3 regions of the Exiguobacterium sp. s152 genome follow, and region 3 is predicted to be linked to each of the others. Evidence: predicted binding sites of a transcription regulator. Region 3 holds the regulator's gene; each other region holds the start of a gene.

Region 1 (4,252 bases), on a different contig from region 3:
CGTCGACAAGAGGCAAAAGAGGCCAAATATTTGCTCGAACGACGACGTGAGCGGTTGCGTCCCTGTCGTCACGTTCAGGTAGAGGAAACCGTAAATCGTCATGGCGAGCATCGTCGAGGCAATCCGGATGGACCGACTGACGTTCGGCATGAAGAATACGCCATAGGCGACCATGATGATGAAATAGTGGACGTTCGCACCCCAACCGAGCACGACCGTCGAGATAATCGCGTTATAGACGACTTCGACGAACAGACCGACGAAGAACGCCCGATACAATCGTTTATGTACAAAATAAAAGGATAACGTGTAATAGAGAATGCTGAGTAGATTCGACCAGGCGAGTACCGTGACGCCGAGTTGCCAAAACGTGATCAAGAACACGACGTGGATGAGCCAAGCGAGCGCGTTCCCGTAAAAAGTGATGCGGTAATTATATAGTGTACCGCGACGTTCCTCATAGGCAGTTCCCACGCGAACACCTCCTGAATCTTAGTATACCGAACTGTCATCGATTTGCCCATGGGCGTTCGAGAATCAAGTCAATCCCAACCTCGAAAACGTCTTGAATACGTCATTATGATTGCGTGAAATATCTATTTCACGCAACGTTCGCTCACACTTCATTTTCATCCGAGACACACATCGACCTGTGATCCGGAGAAATAACGTCATATAATCCGGTTTACATAATAAGTTATGGTGAACCAATTGATTTGTTTTAAAAATTTGAAAGAGTTACAGTTGTATGATAAAAGAAAATAAAGCTTGAAACGGTGATTCAGGTAAAGGTACACTGAGAACGTAAACAAAAGGGGGATTTCAGGATGGACGATCAACGTTTGAAACAATGGCTCACCGAGGCGAAGACGATTGCTGTCGTCGGCGTGTCAGCGAACCCGAACAAGACCGCGAACCAAATCGCAGACTATTTGATCTTGCAAGGTTACACAGTCATCCCTGTCAATCCAACGCTCGAGACGTGGAACGGACGCAAAGTCTATCCGACGGTCGAGAGCATCCCGGGGCGCGTCGATATCGTCGACGTCTTCCGACGCAATGAGTATTTGGCCGGCGTGGCCGAAGATGCCGTCCGACATGGGGATGTCGGTCTCGTCTTCAACCAGCTCGGGCTCACCAGCCCGGACGCCGAGCGGATCGCTCGCGATGCCGGACTCGACTACATCGAAAATCGATGCATCTATGTCGAGCACGCCCGCCTTCTCGGTTAAGACCTACCTCCTTGGTAGGTCTCCTTTTTTTCACGAGCCCCGCTCGCGGAGGGAGGCTTGCCAGAATCTAAAAACAGCTATACAATAGGATAGAAAAACGAACGTGTGTTCGAAATTGAGGTGACGAAGATGTCAACAGACTTATTTAATTACAATGAAGACGCCATCCAGGTGCTCGAAGGACTGACTGCTGTTCGGAAACGTCCGGGGATGTATATCGGTTCGACCGACCATCGCGGCTTGCACCATCTCGTCTATGAGATCGTCGATAACGCGATCGATGAGGCGCTCGCCGGATTCGGTGGCCAAATCGACGTGACCATCCATAAAGATGACGCGATCACGGTACGCGACCACGGGCGTGGTATGCCGACCGGGATGCACGCCTCCGGCAAACCGACGCCAGAGGTCATCTTCACGGTCCTCCACGCCGGCGGTAAGTTCGGCCAAGGTGGCTACAAGACGTCAGGTGGACTCCACGGGGTCGGCGCCTCGGTCGTGAACGCACTCTCGAGCAAGGTCCTCGTCACGATTTATCGCGACGGCAAAGTGTTCGAGCAGACGTTTGCCGACGGCGGGATTCCGCAGACGACGCTCCTCGAGACCGGAAAGACGCGTCAGACGGGGACGAGCGTCTACTTCAAACCGGACGCCTCGATCTTCTCGACGACGACATATAACTACGACACGCTCGCTGAACGGCTCCGTGAATCGGCATTCCTGTTAAAAGGATTGACGATCACGTTGACGGACGAGCGTTCGGATAAAGAAGAGACGTTCCATTACGAGGAAGGGATTGCCGAGTTCGTCCAATATTTGAACGACGACAAGGCGACGCTCCATCCGATCGTCTACTTCGAAGGGACGGAGAACGATATCGAGCTAGAGCTCGCCTTCCAGTTCACGGACGCCTATTCTGAGAACGTCCTCTCGTTCGTCAACAACGTCCGGACTCGTGACGGCGGCACACACGAGGTCGGCGCCAAGACGGCGATGACCCGCATCGTGAATGAATACGCCCGTAAGAACGGATTGTTGAAAGAAAAAGACAAGAACCTCGACGGCGGTGACGTCCGCGAAGGCTTGACGCTCATCGTCTCGGTACGGATCCCGGAAGAATTCCTCCAGTTCGAGGGGCAGACGAAATCGAAACTCGGTTCGCCCGAGGCACGTACGAGCGCTGATGGTGTCATGGCCAAACAACTGACGATTTTCCTCGAGGAGAACCCGCAGATGGCGACGATGCTCATCAAGAAGGCGATCCGCGCCGCCCAGGCCCGTGAAGCCGCCCGGAAAGCCCGGGAAGAGGCGCGCAACGGCAAGAAGAAGAAACGTTCGAGCATCTTGAACGGAAAACTGACGCCGGCGACGTCGAAGAACGCCGCCAAGAACGAACTGTTCCTCGTCGAGGGTGACTCGGCCGGCGGTTCGGCTAAACAGGGTCGTGACCGGACATTCCAGGCCATCCTGCCGCTGCGCGGGAAGGTCATCAACTCGGAGAAGTCGAAACTCCAGGACATCATGAAGAATGAGGAAATCAATACGATCATCCACGCGATCGGTGCCGGGGTCGGCCATGACTTCGACCTTGAGGACTGCAATTTCGACAAAATCATCATCATGACTGATGCCGATACGGACGGGGCCCACATCCAAGTGCTCCTGTTGACGTTCTTCTTCCGTTATATGCGCCCGCTCGTCGAGGCCGGCAAAGTGTTCGTCGCCTTGCCGCCGCTCTATCGCATCTCGAAAGGGAAAGGCAAGTCGGAACAGTTCGAGTACGCCTGGGACGAAGAGGCGCTCGAGAAGCTCGTCAAAGTGTATAAGAAGGGCTATATCCTCCAGCGCTACAAAGGTCTCGGTGAGATGAACGCCGACCAGCTGTGGGAGACGACGATGAACCCGGACACACGGACGCTCATCCGTGTCACGGTCGACGACGCTGCCGTCGCCGACAAGCGTGTCTCGGTGCTCATGGGAGACAATGTCGCCCATCGCCGTGAATGGATCGAGGAGAACGTCGCCTTCGGCCTCCAGGAAGATGATTCAATCATCGCCAATGAACACGTGACTAAAGCGATTGAGGAAGTGATGTAACGATGTCGACGATTCAACATATTTTAAACTTGTCGCTCGAACAGGTCGTCGGTGACCGCTTCGGGCGTTACTCGAAATATATCATCCAGGACCGGGCCCTCCCGGACGCGCGCGACGGGCTCAAACCCGTTCAACGCCGCATCCTGTATGCGATGCACCATGAAGGCAACACGAACGAGAAACCGTACCGCAAATCGGCCAAGACGGTCGGGAACGTCATCGGTAACTATCACCCGCACGGTGATAGTTCCGTCTATGAGGCGATGGTACGCCTATCGCAGGACTGGAAGTTGCGTTACCCGCTCATCGACATGCACGGGAACAACGGCTCGATGGACGGCGACTCGGCCGCCGCGATGCGGTATACCGAGGCCCGTCTGTCGAAGATTGCCGGCGTCATGCTGACGTCGATCTCTAAGAACACGGTCGACTATACGCCGAACTTTGACGATTCGACCGAAGAGCCGCTCGTTTTGCCGTCACTCCTCCCGAACCTGCTCATGAACGGGACGACGGGGATCTCTGCCGGTTATGCGACCGAGATTCCGCCGCATAACTTGACCGAGGTGCTCAACCTCGCCATCGCCCGCTTGAAAGGTGAGGTCGAGACGACGAATGACGCATTCCGTTATATGCAAGGACCTGACTTCCCGTCTGGCGGGATCGTCATGGGCAAAGACGGCATCTTGAAGGCGTTCGAGACCGGCAAAGGCAAGGTCATCATCCGTGCCAAATCGGTCATCGAGCCACTTAAGGGCGGCCGTGAACAGATCACCATCACCGAACTCCCGTATGAGGTGAACAAGGCGAACCTCGTCAAGAAGATGGAAGAGCTCCGTCTCGACCGCAAAGTTGAAGGTGTCGCCGAAGTCCGTGACGAGACCGACCGGACCGGCGTCCGCGTCGTCATCGAGTTGAAGAAG
Region 2 (4,252 bases), 400 kb from region 3:
TGTAAGGGGTTTCGTTCACTTTTTTGACACAAAATAAAGCCCTCAAAACTGAGGGCTCGTTCATTGATTAACGAAGGGCCGGGACACCGACATGACCGGCTCCAACCACTTTCGTCTCTTCTTTTATTTGACCGAAGAGTTCACTGACGATCGTCACCGTTTGGCGAAGCTTGAGCGGTTTCGTCACGAGCGTGTACTTGCCGTCTTTGTCCGCTTTCGCTGTCGCGAGCACTTTGTCGCCATCTTTCAGCGTGACCGTCGCGTTCGGCGTCGTCGTGCCCGTCACCGCTTTCGCACCTGGCTTGATCGTGTTCACCGTGAGGGCGAGGTCGACCGCCGCTGTATCAAGGTCGATTGTATACGTGCGGAACAGGCGGTTTGCGTCATCTGCACGTGTCGTCTCGGTCGCTTCGATGCCTTCGTACAAGTCGACGTATTGCTTACCGGCGTCAGCCGTCTCAAACTTGGCTGTCCGTTTCGCGTCGGCGACAATCTTCCAGTTGTCGTCCGCTTTGTATTCGAGCTTGCCAGAGACGATATAGTCCGAGATGACGTTCCGTGTCTCATACGCCGAACGATAAACGATGTTCTTCCCACCACCGAGACCTGGGAACGATGTCGAGCCGGCGCGATAGTTGTTCGTCGCGACGAGGAACTCTTGGTCGAGTGTGATCGGCTTGCCATTGTACTTCACGTTTTTGACGCGGTTCGCATCTTTGTTTTCCTCAATCAGTTTCCCGCCTGCATCGAACTTGGCAGGACCCGTCACGTCGATTTCATACGTGAGACCGTCGAGGATATCGAAGTTGTAGCTGCGGAAATCCAAGTTGAGCAACTCATCGTTCGTATCCGAGACTTGTTTGTACGCCCCGGCTGACATCTCGAGCCAATCCATCACGTCCGCGCCCGTCACTTTGACGACTTCGAGCGTGTTCGGGAAGACGTATAGGTCGGCCACGTTTTTCAATGCGATCGAGCCTTTCGGGATGTTCGTGTAATAGCTCGCGTCCGTCAACTGACGGTTACCCGCCTTGAATGGTGCCCCGGCTGAAAGGATCGGGAGCTCTTTATACGCCGCGAGCTCCGGGTTCGTCGCAAGTTCTCTCTCGACGTACCATTTCTGCGCGTTCGTTACGAACTGGACCGACGCATCGTCACGGACGAGCGCGAAATAGCTTTGGATATCGTCTTGAATCTCACCGACCGGGCGGTTGATGTATTCAATCGTCGCCTTATGGTCCGCATCGATGGGCGAGGCGATCATCGGGTCGACCGGCGTGTCCGCCTTGACCGTGTCGAGTTTCGCGTTCGCATCGAGCACGTTCCATTTGCCGTCGACGAGCTCGAGGTCGAGGTCGATGACCCCGAGGTCTTTCCCTTGGTTGTTCGCCATGACGACCGGCTTGCCGTTGATTGTCCCTTTGTTCATATCCACGTTCGGGAATGAAGTGAACATCCCTTTTGCGTCAGGGAAACGACCGTGCTGGTGACCGGTCATGACCATGTCGAGCCCTTCGATTTTTGTGAGCGTATAGCCGACGTTTTCTTCCCCGTCCGATTGCTCATCCGCGAGTGTCGCACTTTCCCCGATCCCTGAGTGCGCGAGCGCGACGACGACGTCTGCGCCTTGCTCTTTCAATTTGGCGACGGCCGCTTTTGCTGCCGGTACCATATCATCTGCCGTCACCTTGCCTTGGAGGTTCCCTGAATCCCACGACATGATTTTCGGCGGCACGACTCCGAACACACCGACTTTGATCGTATGCGTCTCGCCGTCCCCGTCGACGACTTGGCGTTCGATGATTTGGACTTCTTGTCCGTTCTCGTTGTATTTCGAGACGATCGGCTCGCCCGACAAGTCCTTCACGTTCGAGTTGACAAAGCGAAGCTTGCCTTTCGATCCTTGCATCGCGTCATACAAGAACTGGAGCCCGAAGTTGAACTCGTGGTTCCCGAGTGTGACCGCATCGAACTCGAGTGCCGACATCGCTTGATACATCGGATGTTCGAACGCGCCTGGTGCTTTCTGATGCTGTTCGCGGACGTAATCCCCGAATGGCGTCCCTTGAAGCGTATCCCCGTTGTCGAACAAGAACGTGTTGTCAGTTCCTGCTTCCTCGCGATGTTGTTTGATGAGCGTCGCGACTTTCGTCAACCCGATTGTGTTGTCGACTTTGTCCTGAAAATAGTCGTAGTTCGTGATGTTCGTATGTAAGTCTGTAGTCTCCAAGAAGCGGAGCTTTACAACGTCTTCTGACGCGAGCACGTTCGGTGCGTGGAGCGGTAACGTCGCCGGTAATACGAGCGCTGTCGCAATCGTCCATTTTAAAGCTGTTCTCATATCCATTTCCCCTTTTTCTAAAAATGTCCCAACATCTTTTACTATATCATCAGCTTGTAAACGCAACCATCTGTTTTTTGTAAATTAATCCTCAAATTTCAAATCTAACAAATTCTTTTTCAATTTCTATTTGAGACGGCGTGAGACCGTGATACGATGAGAAAAACAGAACGCTTGTTCGTAAAAAAAGGAGAGGTGGCTATGCGACGTCGGATTTTTTGTATCGACAGCGTCTCATTCTATGCCAGTTGCGAGTGCGCCGCCCGCAAGTTGAACCCGTACAAGACGAAGCTCGTCGTCTTATCAAACCTCCAAGATCACGGCGCCCTCGTCCTCGCCGCGACACCGCCGATGAAACAACTCGGGATCAAGACCGGCTCCCGGCGCTTCCACATCGACCGGTTGCCGTGGCACGAGCGGCGGCACATCATCTACGCCGAGGCCCGGATGAGCCACTATTTGAACGTATCCGTGCAAATCGTCCACATCTTGCATCAGTTCGCACCCCCGGAGGCAATCCGCGTCTACTCGGTCGACGAGACGCTCGTCGACTTGACGGGGACGGAGCGGCTGTTCGGGAACGATGCGCACGTCGCCCGCCTCATCCGCTCGACCGTCTTCCGCTATACCGGCATCCCGGTCACGATCGGCATCGGTCCGAACAACGTCCTCGCCAAGCTCGTCCTAGACTTGCATGGGAAGAAGACGGGTGTCGCCAGCTGTTTCCTCCACGACGTCGAACGATTAATTCACCCGGCCCCGATCGGCAAGATGTGGGGCGTCGGCGCGAAGATGGAAGTCCATCTCCGGCGGCTCGGTATCGACACGATCGGCGACCTCGCCCGCTATCCGCTCGAGACGCTCCATGAGAAGTTTGGCGTCATCGGCGCCGAGCTGTGGCACCACGCCTGGGGCATCGATGAGTCGCCGACAATCCTCCCACCGAGCTCTTTGTTCGGGGCGAAACGGCAGCGGCCCCGGACGATCGGCCACGGCATCACGCTCATGAAAGACTATGCGACGTACGCGGCCATCCGGCTCGTCTTACAGGCCATCGCCGTGGAGGTCGGGATGCGGACGCGGCAGGCCGGACTCGTCGGCGGCAGCGTCCATCTCGGCGTCCGCTACACCCGGACGAGCGAGCGGCGCGGCTTCAGCAAACAAAAAAAGCTCGCCCGCTTCACAGCGGACGAGCGCGAGTTCTTGCCGGTGTTGTTGACGCTCTTCCTCGACGCCTGGGACGAGACGGAGGCGGTTCGTTACGTCTCGGTCGCCCTCGGCAAACTCGAGCCAAGGAGCGACCACGTCCAGCTGTCATTCTTCGAGGACGAGTGGGCCCGGGCACGCCGGTTCGACTTCCTCGACCTCGTCGATAGCTTGAACGTCCGCTTCGGGCGCGGCACGATCCGCCCGGCGTCGAGTTTACTGAAAGACAGTCCGCTCCGTACCCGCCAGCGGTTAATCGGCGGACATAAACAAGGAGGTGAATCGTCATGAGCCAGACCCGATACAAAGACCGCGGTGAATTGAAATGGATCCCTTTCCTCATGCCCGAGCACGTGGCGCTCCTGAAGAAATATTACGCCCACGTCCAAAAGATCGAGCTACCCGATTTGGATGAGCAGTTGCTCTATTTATGGCAGACCGAGCTCGAACGCGCCATCCGTGAAGGGGACGCCGTCGAGCTAACGCTGTTCGATAACGGCATGACCCATACGGTGCGCGGTTACGTCCACGCCATCTATTACGCCGAGCGTGAAGTCGAGCTGTTCGACACCGAGGTGCTTCGCATCCCGTTCGGTCAGATTCTGTCCGTCCGTTAAGACGCGTCAATCGCTGCCTGCGTCGTCTCGAACGTGTCGACGTGGTCAAGGACGCCATAATGCGTGAGCGTCTGGCGCACCGGTGCCG
Region 3 (4,252 bases):
CCTGATCCCCGTTCGCGTATAACAAACATGCACACCCTATATGAAATAGGATGTGCATTCGTGGTCACTCCGAGCGATGCCGTTTCTGCTCGTCTTTCAATTTTTCAGGCGTTACATCGTTCCCGTCCGGATCGACGACCTTCATCCCCATCATCTGTGATTTGAATGATTGGCGGAACGCTTGCAAATATTGTTGGCGCAGCGCTTGCTGCTCGTCCATCTCTTCTGATGACAGTCCATCTGTCTTGGCTTTGTTGGCGAGAAAATTGATTCGCTCCAACTGTTCAGGTGCTAGCATCAGGCTCGCCCCCTCTCTACTGAATTTGTTCTTCTACTGTACAAAATCAGCGAGCAGGAATCAAGTTTCTGGCACTGATACGTGCTCCAAATAACGACGGTTCACGGTCGCTTTCGACACCTCATAGCCAAAACCACGTAGCGTGGCGGCAATTTCAGCGAACGTCAGTCCGCGCTCGCGCAGTTGGACGATTTCTTCAATCGGGACTTCGATTCGGCTCCGACCGCCTTGATCGTGATGTTGGATGTTGCGGTGCGGGTTGAACCCGTTCGCGACCGCCCGACGCATGCCGCGTGAGATTTTCGCATTATGGATTTTACGCTGGTACTCCTCGACGACACTGACAATTTCAAGCACCATCTTCTCAGCATCCGAGAAAACGTATTCATCGGACGATTGCATCGTCAACAAGCGGACGTTATGTTTCATGAGCGTATGCAAGATGGCGATTTTCGCGTTCCCTCGTCCGAGGCGGCTGTCATCGCTCACGAGCACGGCATCGAGATTAGACGTCGAGACGTGCTCCAACAAATCGAGCAACCCCGTCCGATTGACCTCATACCCACTCTCTTGCTCACTGATCACATCGACGATTTCGGCGTCAAGACGTTTCGCCATCCGCGTCAGTTCGTCCGCTTGGCGACCGAGTGACGTCTCTTGCGTGGACTTGTTCGTCGACACGCGACAATAAATGACGACTCGCATCCCGTCACTTCCTTTCTTTCCATTCGCCCTCTACGATACACAGTTTCGGGGGCTGTTCGCAATCAGAAAAGATTATTCGGCGGCGAACCACGTCGTCTTGTCGTCTTCTTTCTCAGCGCGTTCGGCGAGAAGCTGTGCCTCGAGCGACTCGGCCTCCGTCAAGGCGACTTCTTCTTCGACGCTGTGCTCGATCACCGGTTCGGTCGCGACGACATCGACGTCGTGGCGCATCTCCCCGACCATATAAAACGCGAACATTCCAAGTGCCAACATGCCGACTAAAATGATTCCATTGATTGTGTCTCTCATAACGATTACCTCCTGGGAATAAGAATACACGTTCTCGAGAACGTCTGTTCGTTTATCTGTTCTCATCATAAAACAAGAACTTCTGTTCGGTCAAGTAGAAAAAAACGAACGAATGTTTGTGCGCTCATGTGTTCTTGTGTTAAACTAAACCCATAAAGAATAGGATGCGTTCGCAGGTTATTCGACATAATCGAGGTGAAATCCATTGAAAAAAATGTCAGCAAGACAACAACAGATTCTTGATTTTATAAAAGCCGAGGTCCGGGCGAAAGGGTATCCACCTTCCGTTCGTGAAATCGGAGAGGCAGTCGGACTCGCATCGAGCTCGACCGTCCACGGCCACTTGGACCGTCTAGAGAAGCGTGGATTGATTCGACGTGACAAGACGAAGCCACGTGCCATCGAGATTTTAGATGAAGAGATGTCAGTCGTGGAAGACCATGATGCCGTCATGTACGTGCCGGTCATCGGGAAAGTCACGGCCGGTACGCCGATCACGGCGATTGAGAACGTGGAAGAGCACTTCCCGCTCCCGGCCCACGTCGTCGGTTCCGACAACGTCTACATGCTCTCTGTCTCAGGGGACTCTATGATTAACGCGGGGATCTTGGATGGGGACCGTGTCCTCGTCCGTCAACAGAACACGGCCGACAATGGAGAGATTGTCGTCGCCATGACGGATGAAGGTGAAGCGACCGTGAAGCGGATTTATAAAGAAGCTTCGAAAGTTCGCCTCCAGCCGGAGAACGACGAGCTCGAAGCGATGTATTTCGATAACGTGTCGATTTTAGGGAAGGTCATCGGTGTATACCGCACGATTCACTAATGGCTAGTGGCAAGACACATACCCGTACGAATCTCGTGGCAATCGGTGCTCTTGCGATTGCCACGCCTTTTATTGACATCGATGTTCCGACCGTGTTCCTGCTTGGCGCCCTAATCGGGACGTTCTGGCTCTCCCCGGACCTTGACTTAAAGTCGGACGCCTATTATCGATGGGGACCGCTTCGGGGCTTTTGGCTCCCTTATGTGAAGATTATGCCCCATCGGTCGTTATTCTCGCATTTTCCGCTCTTGAGCGATCTGATCCGGGTCATCTATCTCGGTTTCCCGCTCACGCTCGTGCTCACGGTCACGCCGTATGAGGAAGCTGTCAGATCGTGGCTCGACCTGAACGGGGCAGCATGCTTCTTCGGACTCGCTTTCGCGACGACGCTACATACGACGCTCGACTATGCGTCCACGTTCTTCAAACGTGCGTTTTAAGCAAATGCTTATGCCATACACCCAAAAGGGCAACCCGTCTATTAGACTGGGTTGCCCTTTTTAAACGTCTGAAGATATTAACGGATTAATCATATTCGACAATTCGAATTCCTTCCGACTCAGAAGGTGCTTCAAAAAATGAAGTGACATGATTGAACACTTCTTTTGTGTCAAATGCTGCCCGTTCAGGCATTTCTGTCCGCCTTTTAGCAATTCGTCTCATACACTGCTCGTCGCTAAGATTCAGATAAATCAATTGATGGTCTGCCCCAACCTTGTTCGCTATGACAAGAAACCATTGACGTAGACCGATTGTGTTGGCAGGGAAATCCATCACGACATTTGTCCCTACTTCAAGCATACGCTGGACAGTTGTTTCTACGATTGGTTTGAGCAGTTCAGAGTGTCGTCAGTAATCTTCGAACATATGAATCTGATTAGGATAAAGTGCCTGCAACCACTCATCCTCGGACAACCGTACCGCATGCTCTTCGAGCTCGAGTCGCTTGGATACCGTTGATTTCCCTGCCCCCATCTTCCCACAAAGAAAAAATAATATTCCTTTTCCCATCGTGATCATCTCTCCTGTCCACACAGATTTGGGTGCTGACATCATATTGTTTCGCAAAGTATGATTCAATCATCGCGTTTATACAACATGATATGATTCTCAGCGACTTCGCGTCCATTGACCAGCAAAACGACACGATGCTCACCCGGATAATGTCGGCGCGTCGTCAAATCTGCCCAACTGTGCATCCTGTTCGCTACCAGTCGCGCACCCCCGGCGACGATTTTATTCGCTAGCAGAAATGCCTTACGACTCGCTTTCCCGTTCGCTTTTATGAAATCGATGGCGTATTCGACCCGAATATATGCAGCATCGCCTGGACGAATCGACACATCGTATTGAATCTCGCACGCCTCCCCGATACTGAGCATGTTCGGATGTATCGAAATCGATGCGTTGACGGTTAAATCCGTTTCTTGCGCATAACCGAACAGCGTTAAGGCGTCGGGGTGAGCGGATTTGATCAATGTTCGACACCCATGTCTGATGACCCAATCGGTATGATCATGTTCGCCCTGCCATCGACGCGAGACCGCGAGCACGGCTTCCGGGTTATCTTTCGAGATATCGTTGAGGTTGTTAGCGACACTTTTCCTTACATATAATGATGGGTCTTCTTTCAATAACTCTAAAACCGCCAACACTGGAGCCGGGTCTGCTTTGAACATCGGTAACGATTCCGCCCACGGAAGACGAGGGCGGCAGCCTTCACTCGCCAATCTCCGCACATGCTCATTCGGATGCTTGGCCCATGCCATCATACGATTCATCACTCGCGTCGAATCACGAAGCAGAAAAGGTCGGATCGCGAATTCCGAAGACGATTTCTGCGTGAAGAGTTCGAGCGCTGACATCGAGCGTTCCCAATGTTCTTCCGCCTGTCCATACACTTCTACGAAGTCGGGAAAGAATAAATATGGAAAGCCGACACAATCGTCTGCAATTTCTATCAAGACGTCTATAGCCGACTCGTAGTGTTGAGGTAAGTACTCCCCGAGCTTTGTCGAGATACGGCGCATACGCCCTTTCAGCGCTAACGCTTCCCATGACTCATCTACGATCGATGCGACAAATGCCTCTATGTCAAACGATGGGTAGACGGA

Evidence for each region. Region 3 encodes LexA, which represses DNA repair genes until DNA is damaged. Its sites were predicted from a motif close to CGAACATATGTTCG; they were not measured.
Region 1: the regulator LexA is predicted to act here: its motif matches at 1,331-1,344, upstream of parE (DNA topoisomerase IV subunit B).
Region 2: the regulator LexA is predicted to act here: its motif matches at 2,509-2,522, upstream of KNP72_RS02455 (Y-family DNA polymerase).

The regions. Positions count from the first base shown of each region.
Region 1 covers NZ_JACSLX010000003.1:75,079-79,330, forward strand. Annotated here, with positions in the region: gene KNP72_RS16020 (GGDEF domain-containing protein) at 1-474, opposite strand, end outside; gene KNP72_RS07125 (CoA-binding protein) at 828-1,232, shown strand; gene parE (DNA topoisomerase IV subunit B) at 1,362-3,329, shown strand; gene parC (DNA topoisomerase IV subunit A) at 3,332-4,252, shown strand, end outside.
Region 2 covers NZ_JACSLX010000001.1:477,993-482,244, forward strand. Annotated here, with positions in the region: gene KNP72_RS02450 (bifunctional 2',3'-cyclic-nucleotide 2'-phosphodiesterase/3'-nucleotidase) at 68-2,341, opposite strand; gene KNP72_RS02455 (Y-family DNA polymerase) at 2,543-3,838, shown strand; gene KNP72_RS02460 (YolD-like family protein) at 3,835-4,164, shown strand; gene KNP72_RS02465 (SulP family inorganic anion transporter) at 4,161-4,252, opposite strand, start outside.
Region 3 covers NZ_JACSLX010000001.1:79,449-83,700, forward strand. Annotated here, with positions in the region: gene KNP72_RS00405 (DUF896 domain-containing protein) at 65-298, opposite strand; gene KNP72_RS00410 (YneB family resolvase-like protein) at 359-1,003, opposite strand; gene KNP72_RS00415 (hypothetical protein) at 1,076-1,312, opposite strand; gene lexA (transcriptional repressor LexA) at 1,518-2,138, shown strand; gene KNP72_RS00425 (metal-binding protein) at 2,138-2,578, shown strand; partial or broken gene KNP72_RS00430 (P-loop nucleotide/nucleoside kinase family protein) at 2,664-3,194, opposite strand; gene KNP72_RS00435 (DNA alkylation repair protein) at 3,215-4,252, opposite strand, start outside.